Linked DNA regions of Thiosocius teredinicola. The protein of the gene in region 1 interacts with the protein of each later gene in a pairwise test. Links are inferred from orthologs where the notes say so. Each region holds a gene or a part of one and is shown in the gene's direction. Other genes may lie near its edges.

Region 1 (4,404 bases):
AGACGTTTTTGACGGCGCAGCAGGTTGAAGACGTCGTCGCCTACCTGGTGACCCTGAAGTGACCCGCTTACTCGCAGCCTTATTCGTTGTGCTCGCTGCGCCCGCATTGAACGCGGAGCCGATCAGCGGCTATGAGTTTCTCGATGAAAGCACGCGCGCCATGCAGGACGACGAGTTCGAGAACCCCGGCATGGTGGCGGTCGATCGCGGCCGTGAACTGTTCAACGAACAACGCGAAGACGAGATCGCCAGTTGCGCCACCTGCCACGGCGAAGACGGTGTCGACCTGAATACCGAGGCGATCGCGCAGTACCCGGTCTTCAATCCGAACATCGGCGGCCTGCTGACCCTGCAGGAACGCATCAATCACTGTTACGAGATCAAGCTCGACCGTTTTCCGCTGGTGTCCGGACATGCCGACCTGATCGCCCTGGAGACCTTCGTGCGTTTCACGGCGCGCGGCGAGACGGTGAACGTGCAGACCGAGGGTGACATGGCGCCGCTGATCGAACAGGGCAAGAAGCTGTACGAGACACGCTTCGGCCAGATCGACATGTCGTGCTCGCACTGCCATGTGCAGCACCAGGGCCAGATGTTGCGTGGCCAGAAACTCAGCCAGGGGCAGGCCAATGGCTTTCCGGAATACCGCCTCGGCAAGGGCCGGATCACCAGTCTGCATCAGCGCCTGACCGAGTGTTTCGTCTCGTTCCGCGCCGAGCCATTTGAGCCGGGCTCGCAGGAATACAAACTGATCGAGCTGTACGTGATGTCGCGTGGCAACGGGCTGAAGATCGAGACCCCGGCGGTCAGATTCTAATTCCCTCAGCCGGTACCGGTTCGGATTCAGGCAATTGTCGAAAACGTCTGATTTTCGGCCGTGAGTTTCTCTCTGGCGGGCTGTAAGCGCGTCTGTGCCGTTTTTTCTCTGTGTCGCACTATCGGCATTGTGTTACTATTCAGCGCTTGATTCGCCCCAAAAATTATTACAAGCACCGGGCCACGAAGACCCGGTTTCCCGGCAACAGGGGGCAAGGTTCAGGAACCGTTTATGAGCGAATTCGCTAAGGAAATCCTCCCCGTCAATCTCGAAGACGAGATGCAGCAGTCCTATCTGGACTATGCGATGAGCGTCATCGTCGGGCGCGCACTGCCCGATGTGCGCGACGGCCTCAAGCCGGTACACCGACGCGTTCTGTTCGCCATGGGTGAGTTGGGCAACGACTGGAACAAGCCATACAAGAAATCCGCGCGCGTCGTCGGTGATGTCATCGGTAAGTATCACCCACACGGTGATACCGCCGTGTACGACACCATCGTGCGTATGGCGCAGCCGTTCTCGCTGCGCTACATGCTGGTCGACGGGCAGGGCAACTTCGGCTCGGTGGATGGCGACGCCGCCGCGGCAATGCGTTACACCGAAGTGCGCATGGCGAAGATCGCACATGAACTGCTCGCCGACATCGACAAGGAAACGGTCGACTTCGTACCCAACTACGACGAGTCGGAGCACGAGCCGCAGGTACTGCCGGCCAAGATTCCGAACCTGTTGATCAACGGGTCGTCGGGTATCGCGGTCGGCATGGCGACCAACATTCCGCCGCACAACCTGACCGAAGTGATCAGTGCCTGCATCAAGGTCATCGAAGAACCGGCGGTCAGCATCGACGAACTGATGGAGATCGTACCGGGTCCGGATTTCCCGACCGCCGGCATCATCAACGGTGTTAGCGGCGTGCGCGAGGCGTATCGCACCGGGCGCGGCAAGGTCTACATCCGCGCGCGCACCTCGGTCGAAGACATGGATGGCGGCAAGCAGCGCATCGTCGTCACTGAGCTGCCGTACCAGGTCAACAAGGCGCGGCTGCTGGAAAAGATCGCCGAGCTGGTCAAAGACAAGAAGCTTGAAGGTATCACCGACCTGCGCGACGAGTCCGACAAGGACGGCATGCGCATGGTGCTCGAGCTGCGCCGCGGCGAGGTCGCCGAGGTGGTGCTGAACAACCTGTTCCAGCAGACCCAGATGCAGAACGTGTTCGGCATCAACGTGGTCGCGCTGGTCGACGGTCAGCCGCGCACGCTGAACCTCAAGCAACTGCTCGAATACTTCATCCGCCACCGTCGCGAGGTCGTCACACGGCGCACCCTGTACGATCTGCGCAAGGCGCGCGAGCGGGCGCACATTCTTGAAGGCTGGGCGGTCGCGCTGGCCAACATCGATGAGGTCATCGCAGTCATCAAGGCGGCAGCGAGTCCTGCCGAGGCCAAGAAAGAACTGGTCGAGCACACCTGGCAGTCCGGTACCGTCGAGGCGATGTTGGCGCGCGCCGGCGCGGACGCCTCGCGCCCCGAGGATCTGCCGGATGGCTTCGGTCTGACCGATGCAGGCTACCGCCTGACCGAGACCCAGGCGCAAGCGATCCTCGACCTGCGGCTGCAGAAGTTGACGGGTCTCGAGCAAGACAAAATTATCAGTGAATTCCAAGAGATACTGGATAAAATTGCCGATCTACTTGAGATTCTTTCCAGTCCCGATCGCTTGATGCAGGTGATCAAGGACGAGCTGACCGACATCCGCGAGCAGTTCGGTGACGAGCGCCGCAGCGAGATCGTGGTCAACCAGATGGACCTGACGCTGGAAGATCTGATCACCGAGGAAGACGTGGTCGTGACCCTGTCGCACCAGGGCTACGCCAAGTCGCAACCGATCGGCGACTACCGGGCGCAGCGCCGCGGCGGTCGCGGCAAGACGGCAACCTCCACCAAGGACGAGGACTTCGTCGAGAAGCTGTTCGTCGCCAACACCCACGACACCATTCTGTGCTTCTCCAGCCGCGGCAAGTGCTACTGGCTGAAGGTCTACGAGTTGCCGCAGGCCGGTCGAACGGCACGCGGTCGGCCGATGGTCAACCTGTTGCCGTTGGAGCAGGGCGAGCGCATCAACGCGGTGCTGCCGGTGCGCGAATACGCCGAAGACCTGTTCATCTTCATGGCGACCGCCTCGGGCACGGTCAAGAAGACCCCGCTGATCGATTTCTCGCGGCCGCGTTCGAGCGGCATCATCGCCGTCGATCTGCGCGAAGACGATCAATTGATCGGCGTGGACGTCACCGACGGCTCGCAAAGCATCATGCTGTTCACCTCGGCCGGCAAAGCGATTCGTTTCCAGGAATCGGACGTGCGCGCCATGGGTCGCACCGCGTGCGGTGTGCGTGGTGTGAAGCTCGGCAAGGATCAGCGCGTGATCTCGCTGATCATCGGCAATGAAGGCGATGTGATGACCGTCACCGAGAACGGCTACGGTAAGCGCACGCCGATCGATCAGTTCCCGATCAAAGGTCGCGGCGGCATGGGCGTGATCTCGATCAAGACCTCGGAGCGCAACGGCGACCAGGTCGGCGCGGTCAGGGTCGACGAAGAAGACGAGATGATGCTGATCACCAACGGCGGCACCCTGGTGCGCACCCGCGTGGCCGACGTGTCGCGCATGGGTCGTGATACCCAGGGCGTGACCATGATCCGCTTGTCGAGCGACGAGAAGTTGATCGGCATCGAGCGCATCGAGGCCTTGGAAGGGGACGAGGACGAAGGCGTCGAAGATACGGAAGGTGCCGGCCCGGACGACGCTGCTGAGCAGCCAGAGGGCGGCGACGAGGATTGACGGATTCCCCGGACCGCTACGGGCCGCACCTAGAATTGACATGAAGGTAGGAAGATAAGTTATGACTCGCGTTTATAATTTCAGCGCCGGACCGGCCGCGCTTCCGGAAGAAGTACTGGCCCAGGCGCAGTCCGAGTTGCTCGACTGGCACGGCTCGGGGATGTCGGTGATGGAGATGAGCCATCGCGGCAAGGAATTCATGTCGATCGCCGAAAAGGCCGAGGCCGACCTGCGTGAACTGATGAACGTGCCGGCCAACTACAAGGTGCTGTTCCTGCAGGGCGGCGCGTCGAGCCAGTTTGCGATGATCCCGATGAACCTGATCGGGCGCACCGGCAAGGCCGATTACATGCGCACCGGTTCCTGGTCGAAGAAGGCGATCTCCGAGGCCAAGCGCTACGGCGAGATCACCGTGACGGTGGATAGCGAAGTCGACGGCAAATTCACCAGTGTGCCGGCGGCCGGCGACATCGAGGTCTCGTCGCGTGCGGCCTATGTGCACTACACGCCGAACGAGACGATCGAGGGCGTCGAGTTTCCGTACATTCCGGATACCGGCGATGTGCCGCTGATCGCGGACATGTCGTCGACCATCCTGTCGCGCCCGGTCGATGTGTCGAAGTTCAGCATGATCTACGCCGGCGCACAAAAGAACATCGGCCCGGCCGGCCTGACCCTGGTCATCGTGCGCGAAGACCTGCTGGGCAATCCGCTGGACGGTACGCCGACCATGTTCAACTATGCGA
Region 2 (3,692 bases), 2.9 Mb from region 1 along the record:
CCCGCACCGCGCAGATATCGAGATAAAGGCCGTACAGGGTTTGGCTGAAAAGACGCTATCGCGTGGCCAACAGAAACTGCTTGTTCTAGCAATGAACATGGCGATGCTGGACGTAGCGAAGTCGCGATCAAGCGAGGTGCCTGTTCTGTTGCTTGATGACCTCGCTGCGGAGCTGGACAAGGGTAATCAAGAACGTGTTCTTCTCGCAGTGAGCGATCGCTGCGAACAGTCATTTATTACTAACATCAGCTCGGTCTTGGATCCTGCGCTATCCCCAAGTTGTACGATGTTCCACGTGGAACATGGCCACCTGACGACATGAACAACAGTGTATAATGCGTCGATCACTCCACCTCTCCCGGCATTGAGTTCCTTCCTGTATGACCGACAACGACAAATCCAGCTACGACACATCTTCCATCAAAGTGTTGAAAGGTCTGGATGCGGTGCGAAAGCGCCCCGGCATGTATATCGGCGATACGGATGATGGCACTGGCCTTCATCACATGGTTTTCGAAGTCGTCGACAACGCGATAGATGAAGCACTCGCCGGGCATTGCGATGAGATCAAGGTCATCATCCATGCCGACAACTCCGTCAGCGTAAAGGACGACGGCCGTGGCATCCCGGTGGGTATCCACGAAGAAGAGGGCATTTCTGCCGCAGAAGTCATCATGACCGTGCTGCACGCAGGCGGGAAGTTTGATGACAACTCCTACAAGGTTTCGGGTGGACTCCACGGTGTCGGTGTTTCGGTGGTCAATGCCTTGTCGGACAAGCTTGAACTGACCATCTGGCGCCAAGGCAAGGTTCACCAACAGGAATATCATCTTGGTGTTCCTCAAGAGCCGTTGAAAGTCGTCGGCGACAGCGATGAAACCGGCACCCAGGTCCGGTTTCATCCCAGCCCCGAAATCTTCACGGACACCGAGTTCCACTACGATATTTTGGCCAAACGCCTGCGCGAGCTATCTTTCCTGAACTCGGGCGTGAAAATCCATCTGAAAGACGAGCGAGCCGATCGCGAAGATATCTTCGAATACGAAGGTGGGATTCGTGCCTTCGTCGAGCATTTGAATCGCAACAAAACCCCTTTGCACCCGAGCGTGTTTCACTTCAGCGCAGAACGAAGCGACGTCGGCGTAGAAGTGGCTCTGCAATGGAACGAGTCGTACCAGGAAAGCATTTTCTGCTTCACCAACAACATCCCACAGCGCGATGGCGGTACCCACTTGGCGGGTATGCGCGCGGCCCTGACCCGTACGCTGAATAGCTATATTGAGCAGGAAGGGATGGCCAAGAAGCAGAAAGTTGCGACGTCGGGAGACGACGCCCGCGAAGGTTTGACCGCGGTGCTTTCGGTCAAAGTGCCGGATCCGAAGTTTTCGTCGCAGACCAAAGACAAGCTCGTTTCGTCAGAGGTCAAAGGCGTTGTCGAAGCACTGCTTGCCGAAAAGCTCTCTGAGTACCTGGTAGAGAATCCGAATGAAGGCAAGATGATCGCTGGCAAAATGATCGAGGCAGCGCGAGCCCGCGAGGCGGCACGTAAGGCGCGGGAAATGACCCGCCGCAAAGGTGTGCTGGATATCGCCGGGCTACCCGGCAAGCTTGCCGACTGCCAAGAGAAAGACCCCGGTCTGTCAGAACTCTACCTGGTGGAGGGTGATTCTGCCGGCGGCTCAGCCAAGCAGGGTAGGGACAGGCGTACACAAGCTATCCTGCCGCTCAAAGGCAAGATACTGAACGTCGAAAAAGCGCGTTTCGACAAGATGCTGTCATCAGCAGAAGTCGGTACCTTGATCACCGCTTTGGGCTGTGGCATCGGCCGCGAAGAATTCGATCCGGACAAATTGCGTTACCACCGGATCATCATCATGACTGACGCCGACGTTGACGGCGCCCACATCCGCACCTTGCTTCTTACCTTCTTCTATCGGCAGATGCCCGAGCTGATTGAGCGCGGCCATATCTATATTGCGCAACCGCCGTTGTACAAGGTGAAGAAGGGCAAACAAGAGCACTACCTAAAAGACGACACTGAGTTGAACGCCTACCTGTTGCGCACGGCCTTGGACGGAGCAAGTCTCCTCGTCAACGCCGAAGCGCCACCGCTTTCCGGTCCGGCGCTCGAGGATCTCGCGCACAAGATGGTTGTGGTCAAGGCCATCCAGCAGCGTCTGGGTAAACGCTACGATGAAGGCGTGCTGCAGAATCTGTTGTACATGCCGCGAGTGGGTGATGATCTGCTCGGGAACGAGGAGGCACTGCAGGGATGGATGGTAGAACTGCAGAACCGACTCAATGTCGACACCGGCGTGGCCGATCGCTACCAGCTGGTTATGACGCCGGCGGAAGAAGAGCGTACGGCCGGTATCGCCATTGAGCATTGGACCCACGGCATAGCGACGGAAAAACATCTTCCCCTCGATTTCTTCCACTCGAGCGATTATCAAAAGATTGCCGATATGGGTGAAGCACTGGACGGGCTGTTGGCGCAGGATGCAGAGATTCGCCGCGGCGATAAAGGTAAGCCGGTTGCCACTTTCGAAGAGGCCCTGCAGTGGCTGATGGAAGAGGCGAAACGCGGCCAACACATCCAGCGATACAAAGGCCTGGGTGAGATGAACCCGGAGCAGCTTTGGGAAACGACCATGGACCCGGCCAGTCGCCGCCTGTTGCGCGTCAACATCGAAGACGTCGTCGGCTCTGATCAGATATTCACGACCTTGATGGGCGACCAGGTCGAACCGCGCCGTGATTTCATCGAACGCAATGCGTTAACCGTCGAAAATCTCGACGTCTAACTATCTACACGTCATAACGTATCCGATGCCCGATTATTCGTTCGGGCGTCGGATTATCCACGATTTTATCCACAGGTTTGCTAAGGCGAAGAAAGACGGTGCGGACTACAGCGCCTAACAGATCGCGAGTGAGCCGGTGTTCGTCTAATGGAAATGTAAGTAAGCGGTTACTTACTATTAGAGCTTTTCAGTAGGGAGAGTTTCCAGCGTGCTCTCGATCCATTCCTCGACTTCACGCATGATCTCAGACGCCTTCTTGCCTTCACTGGCGATGGGTGGGCCGACGACCACATCGATCGTTCCCGGGTACTTTTTCACATCGCGCCGACGCCAGAAAATACCGGCGTTGTGAACAATCGGGACGACTGTCGCTCCGCTACGTTCGGCAAGCAAACCGCCGCCTATACTGTATTTCTTCCGTTCTCCCGGAGCGGTGCGGGTGCCCTCGGGGAAAATGATCACGTTGCGTCCTTCATTGAGGCGTTCGATGCCTTCCGTAACGACCTTCATCGCAGCCTTGCGCCCGGCGGAGCGGTCGATGGCGATCGATTTTGCGAATTTTAATCCCAGCCCAAACAATGGGATGCGCATGAGCTCTTGTTTCAGTATCCACGACTGCGCGGCGGGCAGGATGCCGCGCAGGGCAATCGTCTCCCAGGTCGATTGATGCTTCGCCATGATGATGGCGCCACCAGCCGGTAGGTGTTCTTCACCTTTGATCCGGTAACTGAGTCCACAGACCCATTTCAGCAGCCAAAGATTGGTCGTACCCCAGGCATTTGACATCGTATCGGCGTAGCTGCTCGGCAAAAACCAACCGAACAACGCAATCAATAGACCGAAAACTACGACCGATATGACTAAACCAGCGAAATACAGCAGCGAGCG

What was found. The genes of interacting proteins can lie anywhere in the genome.
Region 2: the proteins of gyrA (region 1) and gyrB interact in binary tests that used the Escherichia coli proteins (3 or more experiments, as listed by UniProt). The link is inferred for Thiosocius teredinicola from one-to-one orthologs.

Annotation. Positions count from the first base shown.
Region 1 is NZ_CP019936.1:2,875,890-2,880,293, reverse strand. The notes cover bases 655-3,858. They hold gyrA (DNA gyrase subunit A), read left to right. Parts: upstream 655-1,048; coding sequence 1,049-3,658; downstream 3,659-3,858. Other genes in these bases: serC (3-phosphoserine/phosphohydroxythreonine transaminase), read left to right, coding at 3,720-3,858; soxA (sulfur oxidation c-type cytochrome SoxA), read left to right, coding at 655-817. Outside these bases: sulfur oxidation c-type cytochrome SoxX, read left to right, coding at 1-62; more of soxA, read left to right, coding at 59-654; more of serC, read left to right, coding at 3,859-4,404. UniProt on the Escherichia coli protein: A type II topoisomerase that negatively supercoils closed circular double-stranded (ds) DNA in an ATP-dependent manner to maintain chromosomes in an underwound state.
Region 2 is NZ_CP019936.1:3,702-7,393, forward strand. The notes cover bases 1-3,092. They hold gyrB (DNA topoisomerase (ATP-hydrolyzing) subunit B), read left to right. Parts: upstream 1-380; coding sequence 381-2,804; downstream 2,805-3,092. Other genes in these bases: recF (DNA replication/repair protein RecF), read left to right, coding at 1-322; B1781_RS00025 (lysophospholipid acyltransferase family protein), read right to left, coding at 2,982-3,092. Also shown: more of B1781_RS00025, read right to left, coding at 3,093-3,692. UniProt on the Escherichia coli protein: DNA gyrase negatively supercoils closed circular double-stranded DNA in an ATP-dependent manner to maintain chromosomes in an underwound state.